DNA from 2 places in the Peribacillus sp. NPDC058075 genome. Region 2 is predicted to be linked to the other one. Evidence: riboswitches for the same ligand, from Rfam matches in the RefSeq annotation. Region 2 holds a riboswitch; the other holds the start of a gene.
What was found. A riboswitch is a leader RNA that binds a small molecule or an ion and turns the genes downstream of it on or off. The one in region 2 is predicted to bind FMN.
Positions count from the first base shown of each region.

Region 1 (7,587 bases), on a different contig from region 2:
AGCTGATATCTTGAATGAGATTTCTATATTAAAAGTCATCCAGCAGGAAATAACTGAAACTACACTCGGTTTGATCGAAAAGCTAAATTCACAACCAAGAAGGTGAGAAGCTTTGAACCAAGGATTTGATGAAAATGATATATTGTTATCGTTACCTACTAATACTGCGGATAAGATAGATTTTTTTGGGGCAATGATCGTGAATATAGGGAATATTATCACGGTTCTCGGAATTGCAGTAGAAGATCAAGAGGTCAAAGCGGTCGAAGAAGGTGAAGAAGGAGTAGGAGGAACTAATAACGCGAAAAATACCTCCACATCCGGTTCAGAATCTGATGCAGGTTTTATATTAGCACTGATTGGGTCTATACTGGTGACAGTTGGAGACTTGGTATCTACAGGAGCTACTGCACTCGCAATTGAACAAACAGCATTATTAGAAAAAAAAGCAGAACAAGAAGCGAAGGAACAAAGTAATAAAATGAAAAAAATGGAAAAACAAATAAATTCCTTACATCAGGATATGAAATCTTTAATATATATTACAGAATCGCTAAAAAGAGAAGTGGTCGTCTTACAAAATTTTATTTATCCCCATTTTTATCAACAGTGATTTTTGCATGTATTAATATAAATTTATTCGGTCGGGGGGCAATAATATGAATAATGATCATTCAATTATTGAAGAAGCAAAAAACACCTTAATAGGAAGGTTGTTTACACTAGGAGGCTCTGCTTTATTTCTTATTGCGGAGTGGTAGTAGCTTATCAAGCATATAATAAACTTATCCAAAATTAAATGAATTTTTTGTGATGTGTAATTTCAAAATTTATTAGTTAGGATGGGTGGTTATGAATGTTTATGGAAACATCTATCCTGGCTTTTAAATAAGAATATCTTTACATTTTTGACCATTTTTCTCAATAAGTGTCGTATGAATATGAGTATGGATATGGAGCATATCCGGGATATCCATATCCACTGTATCCACCATAATAGGGCTCTGTAAGCAATGCTCCACCTGTGAGACCTCCTGCAAATGGAAAACCATAGCTAATACCAATACCACCATAATCTCCAATGGAGCCAACACCACCAATACCAACGGGAATATGAGTAATGTGTCCAATGCGTCCAATCCCTCCGATTGGGCCAATTCCACCTACAGTAATTCTCCATAAATCATCTGTAAATAAACCTGCATTTAATTCATACATTTCAAGTAATTCCTCCATAATAATTTAGTTCCTTTAGATTATGTATAGATATGGAGAATGATTAGGTTCATAACTAGGAATAATAATTTCCCTAAACAAAAAACCTATCCTTGATGAATACCAGATTGAAGAGTTTGAAAACAACATTCATTATGCGATGGAATATCATTTACCAATAAGTTTTACAATACATAATGAGAGAAATCCAAAAGAATTGCATGGATACTGTGTGTACATTCATCCTGTAACGAAAGAGTTACGAATCCAGAAGAAAGATAGCTCCTTTGAGAAAATTCAGTATAGAGCGAAATGGAGGGAGACCTTTGCTTTAGTTATACGATCCAAGAACCAATATTTTAAAGAAAAAAACTATAAAGAATTGGAATTATTAACAGGAAAATCGTTTTCAAGCCTAGCTACTCATAAATCAAGAAAGATGAAGCTATCAAACGTTAATTGCTATATAGCCGACCATAAAACGACTGTACAGCAGCGAAAAGATTGGTATGTAAAGGAAAAATACCATAATGAAGTGTGGAAAGCTATCGAAGGTTCAGACGGAAAATTCCTAATTTCTAATTATGGTCGTTTCAAGCGTTTATACAAAAAGTTAGAAATGTTTTTGCTTCCTTATCTCCATAAGCGTAGTGGGAACTTAATGATAAAGGTGCTTTTTAAGAACAAAGTCAATAAATATAAGATTTCACATTTGGTTGCTCATCACTTTGTAGGTAACGCCAAGCAAGGTGAAGTATTGCATCATAAGAATTTAATTAAAACAGATAATTATTTTGTGAATCTTGAATTTATCACCAAAAAGGAACTTGGCAAAAAGACAGGATTTAAGTCTACAAGTAAACCAGTTGTTAGGCTTGATAAAGATACAATGGAGATTTTGGAGGAATATAGATCGGTACGTGAAGCCGGTAGAAAATGCTTCTTTTCATATCAAACCGTTTTAAATCGCTGTAAAAATAAAACTTAAAAAAGTGATGGTGATATGTTTATGTTCGCTGAAGAGTATGAATCACTTGGATCTGACTTATCGATTGCTGAGTAACAATATCGCAAGTTAAGGAGTGAGAAGGATGAGAACAATTTCAGAATTCACTAATCACCTTAAACATTGCATCCAGGAAGAACACGGTACAGGACTAAGTGAAAAGGCCGTGAAGGACATTAAAAAGACAATTGAAGGAGCCGTTAAAGGCGCGGTACAAAATCAAAAGGCGGCAGAAAAAAGGTACTATGAGCAAAAATATATTACTGAAATGTTAATCGATAAAATCGGAATGGTGCTGAAACAGTAGACGAAAATTTTTGACATTAGGGGTTTAGGAATAATATTGACTCTTCATGACACTCATTTTACATCTTGGACATGTTACTTTTTCGTAATGCATGAATCTAATCTTCCTAAGATCTTGTCTTGTTAACAAAGGAAATACATTGTATCTGGCTCCACATTCAACAGTATTCTTGTCTTTAACTATGTGTCTATCATCTGTATTAGTTGAGTAAATAGTAGGGATTAACATATTAAAAACCTCTTTTTAATAGATTATAAGCCATCAAAAAATATCTTAACACCTGAGCTTTGCGACTTATACTTTGCAATTCCACAATTTTATCATGGAAAAACATCTGAATAGGATTTAAATAAAAACTTAACATTTCTATTACAATTACTATCCAAATGACTGAATATTTGACACAAACTGCGACATAAAGGGGAGATGAAAATGTTAATTCGTTCGATAAAGAACATTGATTGCTGTAAAACATTAAGTATTTAATAATTACTTATTAGGGATTGCTTAAGAATCAACTTGTCTAGCTTTTCACTATATTTAAGTGTTTCTTGATGATTTAGACCTTTTTTAACACCAGTTTCTATAAGTAATTTTCTTAGGTTCTTTATATTTAATTCTAACTCCCTATACATTTTTATTTCGCACATTTGAATACTCCTTTTTAGGTAAGTAATTTCTATTTTAGGATTATATTACAATTATTTAATTATTAAAATATTTTCTCCTAAACTTGTTAATAAATAGGGAAATAGACATAAAATTATCCTGCATTACGTCACAGTTCGAATAAATGGTGGACACAAATTGTGAAGGAAGGGGGAGATTAGGTGCAACGTATTTTGGATGCATGCTGCGGTAGTAGAATGTTTTGGTTTGATAAACAAAATGATGATGTAACGTACATGGATAATCGTCAAATAATGAAAGTCTATGTGATGGTCGAACTTTAAACGTCAATCCGGACGTAATAGCGGACTTTAGAAATATGCCATTTAATGATGAATCGTTTTATCTGGTTGTATTTGATCCTCCACATTTAATCAAAGCTGGTGAAGATTCGTGGTTGGCCAAGAAGTACGGGAAATTAGATGAGTTATGGGAATTTGATATAAATCAAGGATTCAAGGAATGCATGAGGGTTTTAAAGCCAAACGGAACACTGATTTTTAAATGGAACGAGGACCAAATCTCATTGAAAGAAGTCCTTAATGCTATTGGGTTTGAACCGTTGTTTGGAAATAGAAGAAGTAAAACGCATTGGTTAGTTTTTATGAAGTAATGAATAGTCCGAATAAACCGTGACATAAAAAATGTACCTATCCCGGCCAAAGATAGTTTTACTAATCCGAAAGGAAATATAAAATGTAAGCACCCAAATTAAATTATATGTTAGCAAAGGACAGGAAGTTCCGATAAATATTTAATGCTGAAGGAAGGAGTCAATTCATGAAAGAACTAGCCGAGCTAAGAAGAATTGTGGACGGTCAAAAGACAGTTTCAACAAAACGGTTAAAGCCTTTGCTTGATGAGATTCAAAAGTCATATATCCAAACGGCCAATAAGGTTAAAAGCCAGAAAGAAACGATCAAAAAAATCAATACAAATTACAGTGTTGCAAATTCAAAGGCGGCTAGGTTATCGGTACATGTCCAGACTCATGAGGATACAAAAATTCGTTGGAAAGCTTTTTATAAGTTGGCTCTTAATTTAAACATAGCAGTATTAAATAGGAGGGGAGAATAAGGATGGCTACACCAAGCAGAGACGACCTATCAGAAGCACTGGAACCCAAACACGTTCAAGATATATTGTGTATAGGAAGAAGCCAGACATACGAATTATTTAAAAACCCACCTTTTCATGTCATTAAGATTGGGCGAATTTACAAAGTATCGAAAGTGACATTTTTTAAATGGCTTGATGGAGAAGAGCATGGAGATTGAATCCTTGTTCTTTTTATTTTGTCATGGTAATATGTCATTAGTTAAAAGCGAGCACAGTGGTAGGTTTTTGGTAGGATACTTGGTAGGAATGAGCAATAACTAAAAGAACTACAAAACATTTCGATAAGTATCATACACCGTTAAAACCCTATTACATAGGCTTTTAAACAACAACATAATACTAGAAAGCACAGCAATGTGTTGATAGTGTCCTTCGGGGTCGGGTGAAAATCCCAACCGGCGGTGATGAAGAAATTCTAAGCCCGCGAGCCTGTTAAAGGCAGGATTTGGTGAGATTCCAAAGCCGACAGTAAAGTCTGGATGGGAGAAGGACGTGTGGAACCCAAGTGTATACGTACGCCTAATTTTTCAAAAATGAAAATATTAGGCTTTTTAGGTATACAATTTTTTCACTCATTTCTCCTGCTAACTCCTTAGGTCATCCTAAGGGGTTTTTTATATTTTATAAAAGGGGGAAAAATATGTTTACGGGAATCATTGAGGATATCGGGACCGTACATTCCATGAAAAAAGGAAAAAGCAGTATGGAGTTATCGATTCGTTCTGAAAAAATCCTTGAAGATGTTCATCTGGGGGATAGTATTTCAGTCAACGGGGTCTGCTTAACGGTAACGTCCTTCACGAAAAGTCTGTTTACGGTCGACGTGATGCCGGAAACGGTCAAAGCTTCCACGATCCGGACTTTGAAATTGGGATCATCTGTGAATCTTGAACGAGCCATGAGTGCACAGGGAAGGTTTGGCGGTCATTTTGTTTCAGGTCATATCGACGGAACCGGAACGATCATAAAAAAAGAACGGAAAGAAAATGCCGTATATTATGTAATCCAATTGGAAGAGGGGCTCAGTGCCTTTTGCATTCCAAAAGGATCCGTGGCCATTGATGGGACGAGCTTGACGATATTTGGGATCGAAAGGAACCTATTGACTGTATCACTGATTCCATTGACTCATCAGGACACCATATTGGGACAAAAAGCGGCTGGCGATATAGTTAACATTGAAAACGACATGATAGGGAAATATATAATACATCAAATGAAAAATGGAAATCCAAAACCAGGACTGAATTTAGAGTTTTTGGCAGAGCATGGATTCTAATAAAAGGGCGGTGTAATGATGTTCCATACAATAGAAGAAGCGATAGAAGATTTGAAGGCTGGCAAGGTAGTAATCGTATCCGATGATGAAGACCGTGAAAATGAAGGGGATTTTGTAGTGCTGGCCGAAAAGGCCACACCGGAAGCGATTAATTTCATGGCGACTCATGGACGTGGTTTGATTTGTACAACCATCACTGAAGAACTGGCAGCGAAATTGAAACTGCATCCTATGGTAGGAGAAAATACCGATCATCATGGCACTGCTTTTACGGTAAGTGTCGACCATAAAAGCACCTCTACAGGAATCAGTGCTTTTGAAAGGTCCTTGACCATCCTTGAGCTTCTTAATGAAGATTCGGTCGCTGAAGATTTTCAAAGGCCTGGTCACACTTTTCCGATAGTCGCAAAAGAAGGCGGCGTATTAAGGAGGGCAGGACATACAGAGGCATCGGTGGACTTGGCGAAATTATGCGGTGCTGCTCCAGCTGGTGTCATTTGTGAAATCATGAATGAAGATGGATCGATGGCTCGGGTATCCGATTTAGAAGTCATCGCTGATAAATTCAACCTGAAATTCATTACGATAGCCGATTTGATTCGGTATCTTCAACAAAATGATACGAGCGGGAAACAGGAGCTTGAACTGAACATCCCGAAAGCTTGAGGATTTAAGGAATTAATCTTAACAGAACAAAAAAATTATATTGTTTTTTAAAATTAGGAGGAATTGGACATGGGGAAAACTATTGAAGCACAATTAATCGGATCAGGATTGAAAGTCGGCATCGTGGTAGGAAGATTTAATGAGTTTATCACAAGCAAGCTTTTAGGAGGGGCATTGGATGGCCTTAAGCGTCATGGCGTTGATGAGAATGATGTTGACATCGCGTGGGTCCCGGGTGCTTTTGAACTTCCGTTAATTGCAAAAAAACTTGTTAATACAGGTAAATATGATGCGGTAATCGGTCTTGGAACGGTAATCAGGGGTGCCACTTCACATTATGATTATGTCTGCAATGAAGCAGCTAAAGGCATGGCTTCCGTTTCATTGGAAACAGGTGTACCGGTTATCTTCGGTTTGCTGACAACTGAAAATATTGAACAAGCGATTGAACGTGCAGGAACTAAATCAGGTAACAAAGGCTATGAAGCGGCGGTTAGTGCCATTGAAATGGCCAACCTTGGAAAATTGATTGAACAGTGATTTGGCTTAAGGAAGCCGCAGGGAATAATATCCCTGCGGCTTTTTTTGATGTACCGGTTCATTTGCATTGGAGCAGCTTTCTTAAACCATTAAGCAAATTCTTCAAAGTTCCTAGCTAGTTGATCGATTAGTGAATGCTGATCTTCAACTCTCACAGCAACCTCTTCAATGAAAATACCTCGATTTCAAAGTAATGTGTTTTTAGGTATAAATCATGGAAAATAAAGAATCATTAGGGAATTTCAAAAAAAAAAAACGAACAAAAGCATCACGTAATGGAAGCATGATAAAATATGCGGATATGATTATGCTACAATTGTAAAGATTGCAATTGAAATTCATGTCTTTAGGGAAAAGTAAATTTATTAGTTACTAGGAGGGGTTTGTGTGTACCATCTCTTTACACATAATGATTTAGATGGAGTCGGCTGCGGCATTATAGCTAAGTTGGCCTTCGGAGAAGAAGTAGTGGTAAGTTATAATTCAATTGGTCGCCTTAATCAGAACGTAGGCGCATTTCTTGAGCAAGCAAAGCTTGAAGATACATTGATCGTTACTGATTTATCGGTTGATGAAGATAACGAAAAAATGATTACTCAGTTTGTGGAAGATGGAGGCAAAGCGCTGCTGATCGATCATCATAAGTCAGCATTGCATTTGAACGAACATGATTGGGCATCTGTAACTGTCGAACAGGAAGATGGTAAACAGACAGCAGCGACATCATTATTCTATCAGTATGCAGTTGAAAATAAGTACCTGGAACCTTCAAGCATTGTCGCTGAA
Region 1 covers NZ_JBHVSL010000003.1:192,443-200,029, reverse strand. The annotation lists gene ACFVS1_RS21745 (hypothetical protein) at 1-106, shown strand, start outside; gene ACFVS1_RS21740 (hypothetical protein) at 113-613, shown strand; gene ACFVS1_RS21735 (hypothetical protein) at 922-1,236, opposite strand; gene ACFVS1_RS21730 (YolD-like family protein) at 1,298-2,203, shown strand; gene ACFVS1_RS21725 (hypothetical protein) at 2,307-2,528, shown strand; gene ACFVS1_RS21720 (aspartyl-phosphate phosphatase Spo0E family protein) at 3,011-3,163, opposite strand; partial or broken gene ACFVS1_RS21715 (class I SAM-dependent methyltransferase) at 3,395-3,810, shown strand; gene ACFVS1_RS21710 (hypothetical protein) at 3,978-4,274, shown strand; gene ACFVS1_RS21705 (DNA-binding protein) at 4,277-4,474, shown strand; FMN riboswitch at 4,681-4,811, shown strand; gene ribE (riboflavin synthase) at 4,957-5,595, shown strand; partial or broken gene ribB (3,4-dihydroxy-2-butanone-4-phosphate synthase) at 5,614-6,252, shown strand; gene ribH (6,7-dimethyl-8-ribityllumazine synthase) at 6,331-6,801, shown strand; gene ACFVS1_RS21685 (DHH family phosphoesterase) at 7,189-7,587, shown strand, end outside.
Region 1: it holds a riboswitch for FMN, as region 2 does, so the genes downstream of both, ribE (riboflavin synthase) here and ACFVS1_RS05585 (ECF transporter S component) in region 2, are expected to answer to the same signal.

Region 2 (7,587 bases):
TTATGATCAAAGTGATACATTGAAACAGTTAGTTAATCAAATGTCCGATATCAATGAAGAGCAATATGGGTTATCTGACTATTTTCCACTTGATATAAAGATTAGCCAAGGAAACGATATGGCCACTGCTCATATTGATTTTCAAGAAAAAAGCCAACTATTGGATGAAGATACACTTTTTCTCCATTCGATGGAGGAAACGCTTTCCTACAATAATATAGAGAAATTGACATTTTCTACAGAAGGTAAGAAAGGTGCCAAGTTTGCACATGCGGGATATTTAAAGGAGGTGGCAATACCTCATCAAAAAAATCGCACATACCTGCTTTACCAAAAAGATAAGTCCTCCCCAAGGTTTCTTGTTCCAAGCAATATGGGATATCAGGACTTTGAGGAGGCGCTGCAAGCTGGAAAAGGGGAGGCAGACATCGAGGGAATTTCTCCTGCAATCCCGCCTGACCTGAAATGGGAAAAGATAAGCTCTAATGGAGATCTTGTGATCATCCAATTATCAGATCAAGCTGCAATTGAAAATAATGAGGAATCCCTTCAAGCCTTAGAAGCCATACTCTTCATAGCTAAGGATTTTGGTTTTGAAAAAGTGAAGTTTGAAAATGCTCCAATTGAAGAGGTAGGCCAGCTGAATTTAACTGACGACATATTGGTGCCCAAAGCACCGAACCGAGTGAATTGATGCAGCGGGCAATGCGTTTATAAACACCCTGTCCATGGTTGGCAAGAGCCCCATGCATTCACAGAAAAAGTGCCCGCGCTAACGGGCACTTTTTTTCTTATAATGAAATACGGGCCATGAATGTAATGTCTTCTGTTTCCATTAAAAATTGTTTCATGTTATCTTCCAATGGTAAATCAAAGCTCAAAACCATGATGGCTTCCCCGCCAGCTTCTTTTCGGCCAACCTGCATGGTGGCGATATTGACTCCGTGATCTCCCAGGACCTTACCTACGTTACCGATTACACCAGGTTTATCGGTATGCTGGATATAAAGTAAATTCGGTTCTGGGTGAAAGTCGATTTTGAAACCATTCAAACCTACGATTCGAGAACCGTAATTTTCGATATAGGTCCCACTGATTGTTAATTCACGGTGGTCACCTTTTACTTTTAGGCTGATCAAATTCGAGTAACCTAAAGAGTCCGTAGAGATTTTTTCACCAACGGTTATGCCGCGCTCTTTTGCGATCAACAAGGCATTCACTTCATTTACTGATGCATCGACCCTTGATCTGAAAAATCCAGAGATTAGACTTTTTGTAAGAATCGCTGTATCGAAATCCAATGATTCTCCAGCATACGTAACGGAGATTTCCTGAATTCCTTCATTCATGCACTGAGAAGCAATGGATCCCATTTGCTGAACAAGCTGATAAAACGGCTGTACCTTTTCAAACACTTCTTTAGATATGGCTGGAAGGTTGATCGAACTTGAGACTGGATTTCCTTCGAAATAGGTCAACACTTCTTGGGCAACCTGTACGGCAACATTTAATTGTGCTTCTTTAGTGGAAGCGCCCAGATGCGGTGTAGCAATGACTCTATCCAGTTCAAGCAGTTTATGGCCAAGTGGAGGTTCTTCGACGAAAACGTCCAGTGCCGCCCCTGCAACATGTCCTTGAACTATCATTTCATATAAATCATCTTCGTCCAGAATACCGCCCCGGGCGCAGTTCAGTACATACACCCCTTTTTTACAGGTAAGCAGTTTTGCTTTATTGATTAATCCTCTAGTTTCATTCGTAAGTGGTGTATGAACAGTAATGATGTCTGCTTTAGGAAGCAATTCATCTAACGGCAGGGCGGATACGGACATTTTCTTTGCTCGATCGACAGTAAGGAACGGATCATAGACAATGACATCCATGCCGAATACCTTAGCGCGTTTGGCAATTTCCCCTCCGATACGTCCAAAGCCAATTATTCCTAATGTTTTCCCGCGCAGTTCAGTACCCGTATATGAAGAACGTTTCCACTCCCCATTCTTCAGTGAAGCATAAGCTTGCGGAATGTGGCGCATTAATGAAGCCATCATGGCGAATGTATGTTCAGCTGTTGAAATGGTGTTGCCGTCAGGTGCATTAACCACGACAATCCCGCGTTTTGTCGCCGAGGGGATATCTATGTTATCAACACCGACACCAGCGCGTGCTATAATTTTTAGCTGCGGCATACGGTTCATTAAATCCTCCGAAACCTTCGTAGCACTCCTTACAAGAATTGCATCAATCTGATCAAGTTCGTTTGCAGCTTCCTCTACGGTCTTCTGAATGAGATGAATATTGGATGCCTCAGATAGCGGTCCGAGTCCTTCTGGTTTAATGGCGTCTGCTACTAAAATCCGATACACGTCTAAACACCTTCCTAGGAAAAGAATTATCTTAAATTTCAGTTAATTTTACAATTGAAATGCTGAATATGTCAATTTGGCTTATCTGGATGTAAGCGCTTAATAGAAAATCTATCATCTAATCATCTGCTTAATGTCGCGATATAAATGGCTTCATCAAGGATTGAATAATATAAAAAAATAATTTTCATTATTTTGTATTTTCATTTTGTGTATCCACTATGAATCAACTGAAAAAAAAGTGCTATCAAAAAACGTGTAATTCAGATATAATGGGAAGTATAAAAAATTTTATAGATCTATCTTCGGGGCGGGGCGCAATTCCCCACCGGCGGTGATGAAGGATTTCTTCTTCTAAGCCCGCGAGCCTTACAAGGCAGGATTTGGTGCGAATCCAAAGCCGACAGTATAGTCTGGATGGGAGAAGATGGAGGTTCCTGAGTGCGTTTCAACAGTTTTTTGCTGAACGTTTGTTTGATGTAACCTTTAATTTATCCCTTTAATTCTATTGGAATTAAAGGTTTTTTTATTGAGCATCAACATATTTTGGAACCCTAACCTCTTTTTCAGGTAGATCGGAAAAGAAGGAGAGAGACCTATGAAAAAGAACAAAGTGAAAAAAACGGTTACACTTGCCATGATGGGAAGCATTTCTTATTTATTAATGCTTTTAAATTTCCCGTTTCCGGGATTCCCTCCTTTTCTCAATGTTGATTTTAGCGACATACCAGCACTGATGGCGGCATTAATTTTCGGTCCAATGGCTGGAATTCTGGTCGAGTTCATTAAGAACCTATTGGATTTAGTCATGACAGGGACCTTGACTGCTGTACCTGTCGGGCATATCGCTAACTTTATAGCCGGAATACTGTTTGTCTTGCCGACTTATTATGTATTTCAGAAAATCAATTCAAAAAAAGGGATGACATTCGCTTTACTTGCGGGAACAGTTTCCATGGCAGTATTCATGAGTGTTTTAAACTATTATGTCTTCTTACCGGCTTATACCTTCTTTATGGGATGGGATGCAATGTCGGCACCCGAGTCAAGAAAGTTCGTTACGACGGCAATCTTGCCTTTCAATGTAATTAAAGGCCTACTCATCACATCTGTATTCATGCTGCTGTTCATTAAATTACAGACATGGATCAATAAGCAAACATTATATAAAAATGCTTAATGGCATTGACGATAGAAATAAAAAAACAACCGGATATTCGTATTCGGTTGTTTTTTTATGCCTGTTTTAGTATGGGAGATGACAAAAGAAAAGCCATTTTCGATAGAAAATGGCTTGTACGTTATTCGAATTTAAGTGCATCTCCGTCAAATGCTTCGTCAGCAACTTTAATAGAATCCGTTGGGCATCCTTCAAATGCATCCATCATGTCATCTATAAGTACATCAGGAATTTCAACGATTCCCTCGTTATCGTCAAGGGTAACAAACGCAATCCCTTCGTCATCGTAATCATATATATCTGGTGCCGCTGCTCCGCAAGCTCCACAAGCTATGCATGTTTCTTTATCCACAATAGTAAATTTAGCCATGAATATAACCCCTCCTAAGTTGATTGACAACTGATAATCTTTTTATTTCAGATTATTATCTCTTTCTTATTGTAAGACCGAATGCCAAACTTTTCAATAGAAATTGTATTGATAATAACTATCATGTAGCACAATGACAACGGATAACATCGAAATAATTAACTTGGTTCTTTCCATGATTCGTCATTTAGTCACATGATTTCCATTGTATTCATCAATAATAACGGCGATTTTTGCAGTTATTTGTTACAATGGGTTTATTGGTTAAATGAAACAAGGATGTGAGTCCCATGAATAATTATCTACAGGCCATCATTCTATATGCGATAAAAAAATTTCAAGGCGAACGCTCCATTTATGCTATATACCATATGCTGCAGGGGAAGAAATCGTCACAAACAATCCAAGATGCCCATTTATTCGGGCTAACGGATATTTTTGGGACAATACCTCGATTTACCCGTCAGCAATTAAATCAAAACATTGAACTTTTACTTAAGCATGATTTGATTAATTTAACGGATAAACCAGATGCATATGAGATTAGTATGCAAGGTGAGGGGAAGTTAGTCGATTACTTTAAAAATAATCCTTTTCCAGCGTATATAAATGGTTGGAAGTATCACAATATCACCCCGGTTTTCTGGGGAAGGTTAAACTTACTCATTCAAACCATATCCCATATTGTCCACAATGAAAGACGTTTTTATCCGATACAAAGAAATCCCAAAATCCAATTCTTCGTAAAGGAATTTTTACAGGCCAATCGTCAGGATCGAGCGTTGATTGCCCAACATCTATATGATGAACTGATATCCCTTTTAGAAAGTCAAAGTGATATGAAACGAGACATTTTCATTTTGAAAATAACCGGGATTAACAGGATTGGACTTACGTTTGAACAGATTGCAAAAAGGAAAGACGTAGAAGAAGAGTATGTTCGCTTTACATTCCTTGACTCATTGCATCAAATGCTTGCCGAATTGGAAATGGGAAAGGATTACCCTCTCTTGTCCAGATTAACAAATGATTGGAAAAGTAGTGGATATCCTCATTTGACACAATCTACACAGACTACTTTACGATACATCCAGGAAGGGAAAAGTCTGGGTGAGATTGCTGAAATCCGCAGATTGAAAGTCAACACCATCGAAGATCACCTCGTAGAAATTGTCTTATCGGACAAGAGTTTTCCGATTTCAGATTATGTGACTATCGAGGATGAGAGGAAAATTGCTGAAGCTATTAAGGAACTTGGAACGAAAAAGCTTAAAGCAATTAAGCAGATGGTCGATAATAAAGAGATAAGCTTTTTCCAAATAAGACTTGTACTTGCGAAAATAGGTGAGTGATGATGAAAATAGAACGAGTCCTCAAAGAAAAATTCGGTTTTGATGAATTCCGTCCTGGACAAAAGGAAGTGGTCGAATCATTGATGTCCGGCAATCATACTTTAGCGATGCTACCGACCGGGTCAGGTAAATCATTATGTTACCAGCTGCCGGCTTATCTTTTAAATAAGACTGTCCTAATTGTCTCCCCGTTATTATCATTAATGCAGGATCAGGCAGATCAGCTGAAGATGAGTGGCGAAAAAAGTGTATTGACCCTCAACTCTTTTTTGTCATTAAAACAAAAAAGGAAAGCTTTCGACCGGTTGCATAGTTATCGTTTTATCTTTTTATCTCCTGAAATGCTAAGCCTGGATGGTGTGATAAAATCCTTGAAATCCATAGATATAGGCTTGTTCGTCATAGATGAAGCACACTGCATCTCACAATGGGGGTATGATTTCCGTCCCGATTATTTGAATTTAGGAGAAGTGAGGCGTGAATTAAGCAATCCGTTGACTCTTGCCCTGACAGCAACTGCAACCGATGAGGTCCGGAGGGATATCGTTGGCAAACTCAATATTGAGCCGGTCAAGGAAACAGTCTCATCAGTTGATCGGGAAAATATTGCAATCATTGTCGAACGACTGTTCAGCTACGATGAGAAGCTAGCACGTGTGCTGGAGCTTGTAAGGAAATTTACCGGAAGCGGGATTATTTATTTTTCCTCTAAAAAAGTGGCGGAATCGGTCACAGGGTTTTTACAGGAAAACGGGATCGATAGTGTCAATTATTATCACGGTGGAATGGAACAGGATCAAAGGATGCTCATTCAGCAGCAATTCATTTCCGGCCAGTTAAAGATCATATGTGCAACAAGTGCTTTTGGAATGGGTGTGAATAAGTCCGATGTCAGATATGTTATCCATTTTCATATGCCATCGACGATGGAAGCATATCTTCAGGAGATAGGCAGGGCGGGACGGGATCGGAAGCAAAGTGTGGCTGTCTTATTATATAGCGAAGGGGATGAAGGGCTTCCGCTGCATTTGATGGAGCAACAGTTGCCTACGGATTCGCAAATCGATGGTGTATGTTCTTTCCTTCATGCATCACAAAAAATTCCGCTGAATTTGACCCTCCCAGAAAAAGAACAGCTGTCTCAATCCTTTTCGTTGAACGAAATCCAGCTGCGTTTTTTTACCCAGTTTATTGCGGGCAATAGCCCACATCAAGTGGCAGAGATGAAAGAGTATTGTCAAAAGAGGAAGTCCAGTAATCAAGAAAAACTGCATAAATTCCTGCACTGGATCTATGCACAGGAATGCCGCCGTTTAGGGATACTGGACTACTTTGGGGAAAAGCATCGGGAAGTGAACCCCATCTGCTGTGATAACTGTGGGATGAATACCGAAAAAATGGCTGATGTATGGCCGGAAGTCAAGGTAGGTCCGGTCAATTCCTTTTCCTCGTGGAAAAAGGAATTGGCTTATATCTTATTAAAGAAGGAAAATGGCGATGAAAAATAAGCAAGCTGAAATGATTAAACAACTTACAGATAGACAGTTGCTATATAATTTGTTTCTTACACAAATTATTCTCTTAACGTTAGCCATCTTTTTAGGTATTATTTTATTTAAGGACCGTTCTGCCTTTTTCGACTTATTTATCTATGATGACCTGAACATTTTGCTGATTGGAATTCCCGCAGGAGTCATTGTCGTGCTATTCGACTTATTGCTTATGAAAGTGACACCCTCTTCCTATCAGGATGATGGTGGTATTAACGAACGCATTTTCAGTAATTTGTCATACCCGATGATTTTTGTCGTAGCTTTAGCGGTAGCGATAAGCGAAGAATTATTATTCCGTGGAGTGCTGCAAACACATTTTGGCTTGCTTCTTACGAGCCTCATTTTTGCAGCCGTTCATTATCGTTACCTTTTTAATTGGTTTTTATTTTTAAACGTTTTGGTTTTGAGCTTCTTTATCGGTTTTCTATTTGAAATGACTAATAATATCATCGTGACGATCACGGCCCACTTTTTGATTGACTTTATCCTTGGTATCTTAATCAGGAACAAAAAGCAAAGAGGGTTGAGCAAGAAAGGGGGTGACTTGAATGAGCCGGGTACAAAAGTATGAAAAAGAAAATGATCAGGCTGGTGAACTTCGTTCGCGAATTGAACGTCAGAAGGCTAAATCATCATTGCCCAAGCGCAGCAAAGTCCACCAGAATAAAAAGAAAAAAAGTAAAGGGAAGATTAAGTTCCCAATGATACAATTATTAGCGTTATTTTTTATTTTGCTTCCAATTGGATTTTATACCCTTTATACATA
Region 2 covers NZ_JBHVSL010000001.1:1,098,739-1,106,325, forward strand. The annotation lists gene ACFVS1_RS05575 (hypothetical protein) at 1-694, shown strand, start outside; gene serA (phosphoglycerate dehydrogenase) at 792-2,366, opposite strand; FMN riboswitch at 2,664-2,799, shown strand; gene ACFVS1_RS05585 (ECF transporter S component) at 2,965-3,546, shown strand; gene ACFVS1_RS05590 (ferredoxin) at 3,668-3,916, opposite strand; gene ACFVS1_RS05595 (YpbB family protein) at 4,207-5,268, shown strand; gene ACFVS1_RS05600 (RecQ family ATP-dependent DNA helicase) at 5,271-6,776, shown strand; gene ACFVS1_RS05605 (CPBP family intramembrane glutamic endopeptidase) at 6,766-7,392, shown strand; gene ACFVS1_RS05610 (LysM peptidoglycan-binding domain-containing protein) at 7,370-7,587, shown strand, end outside.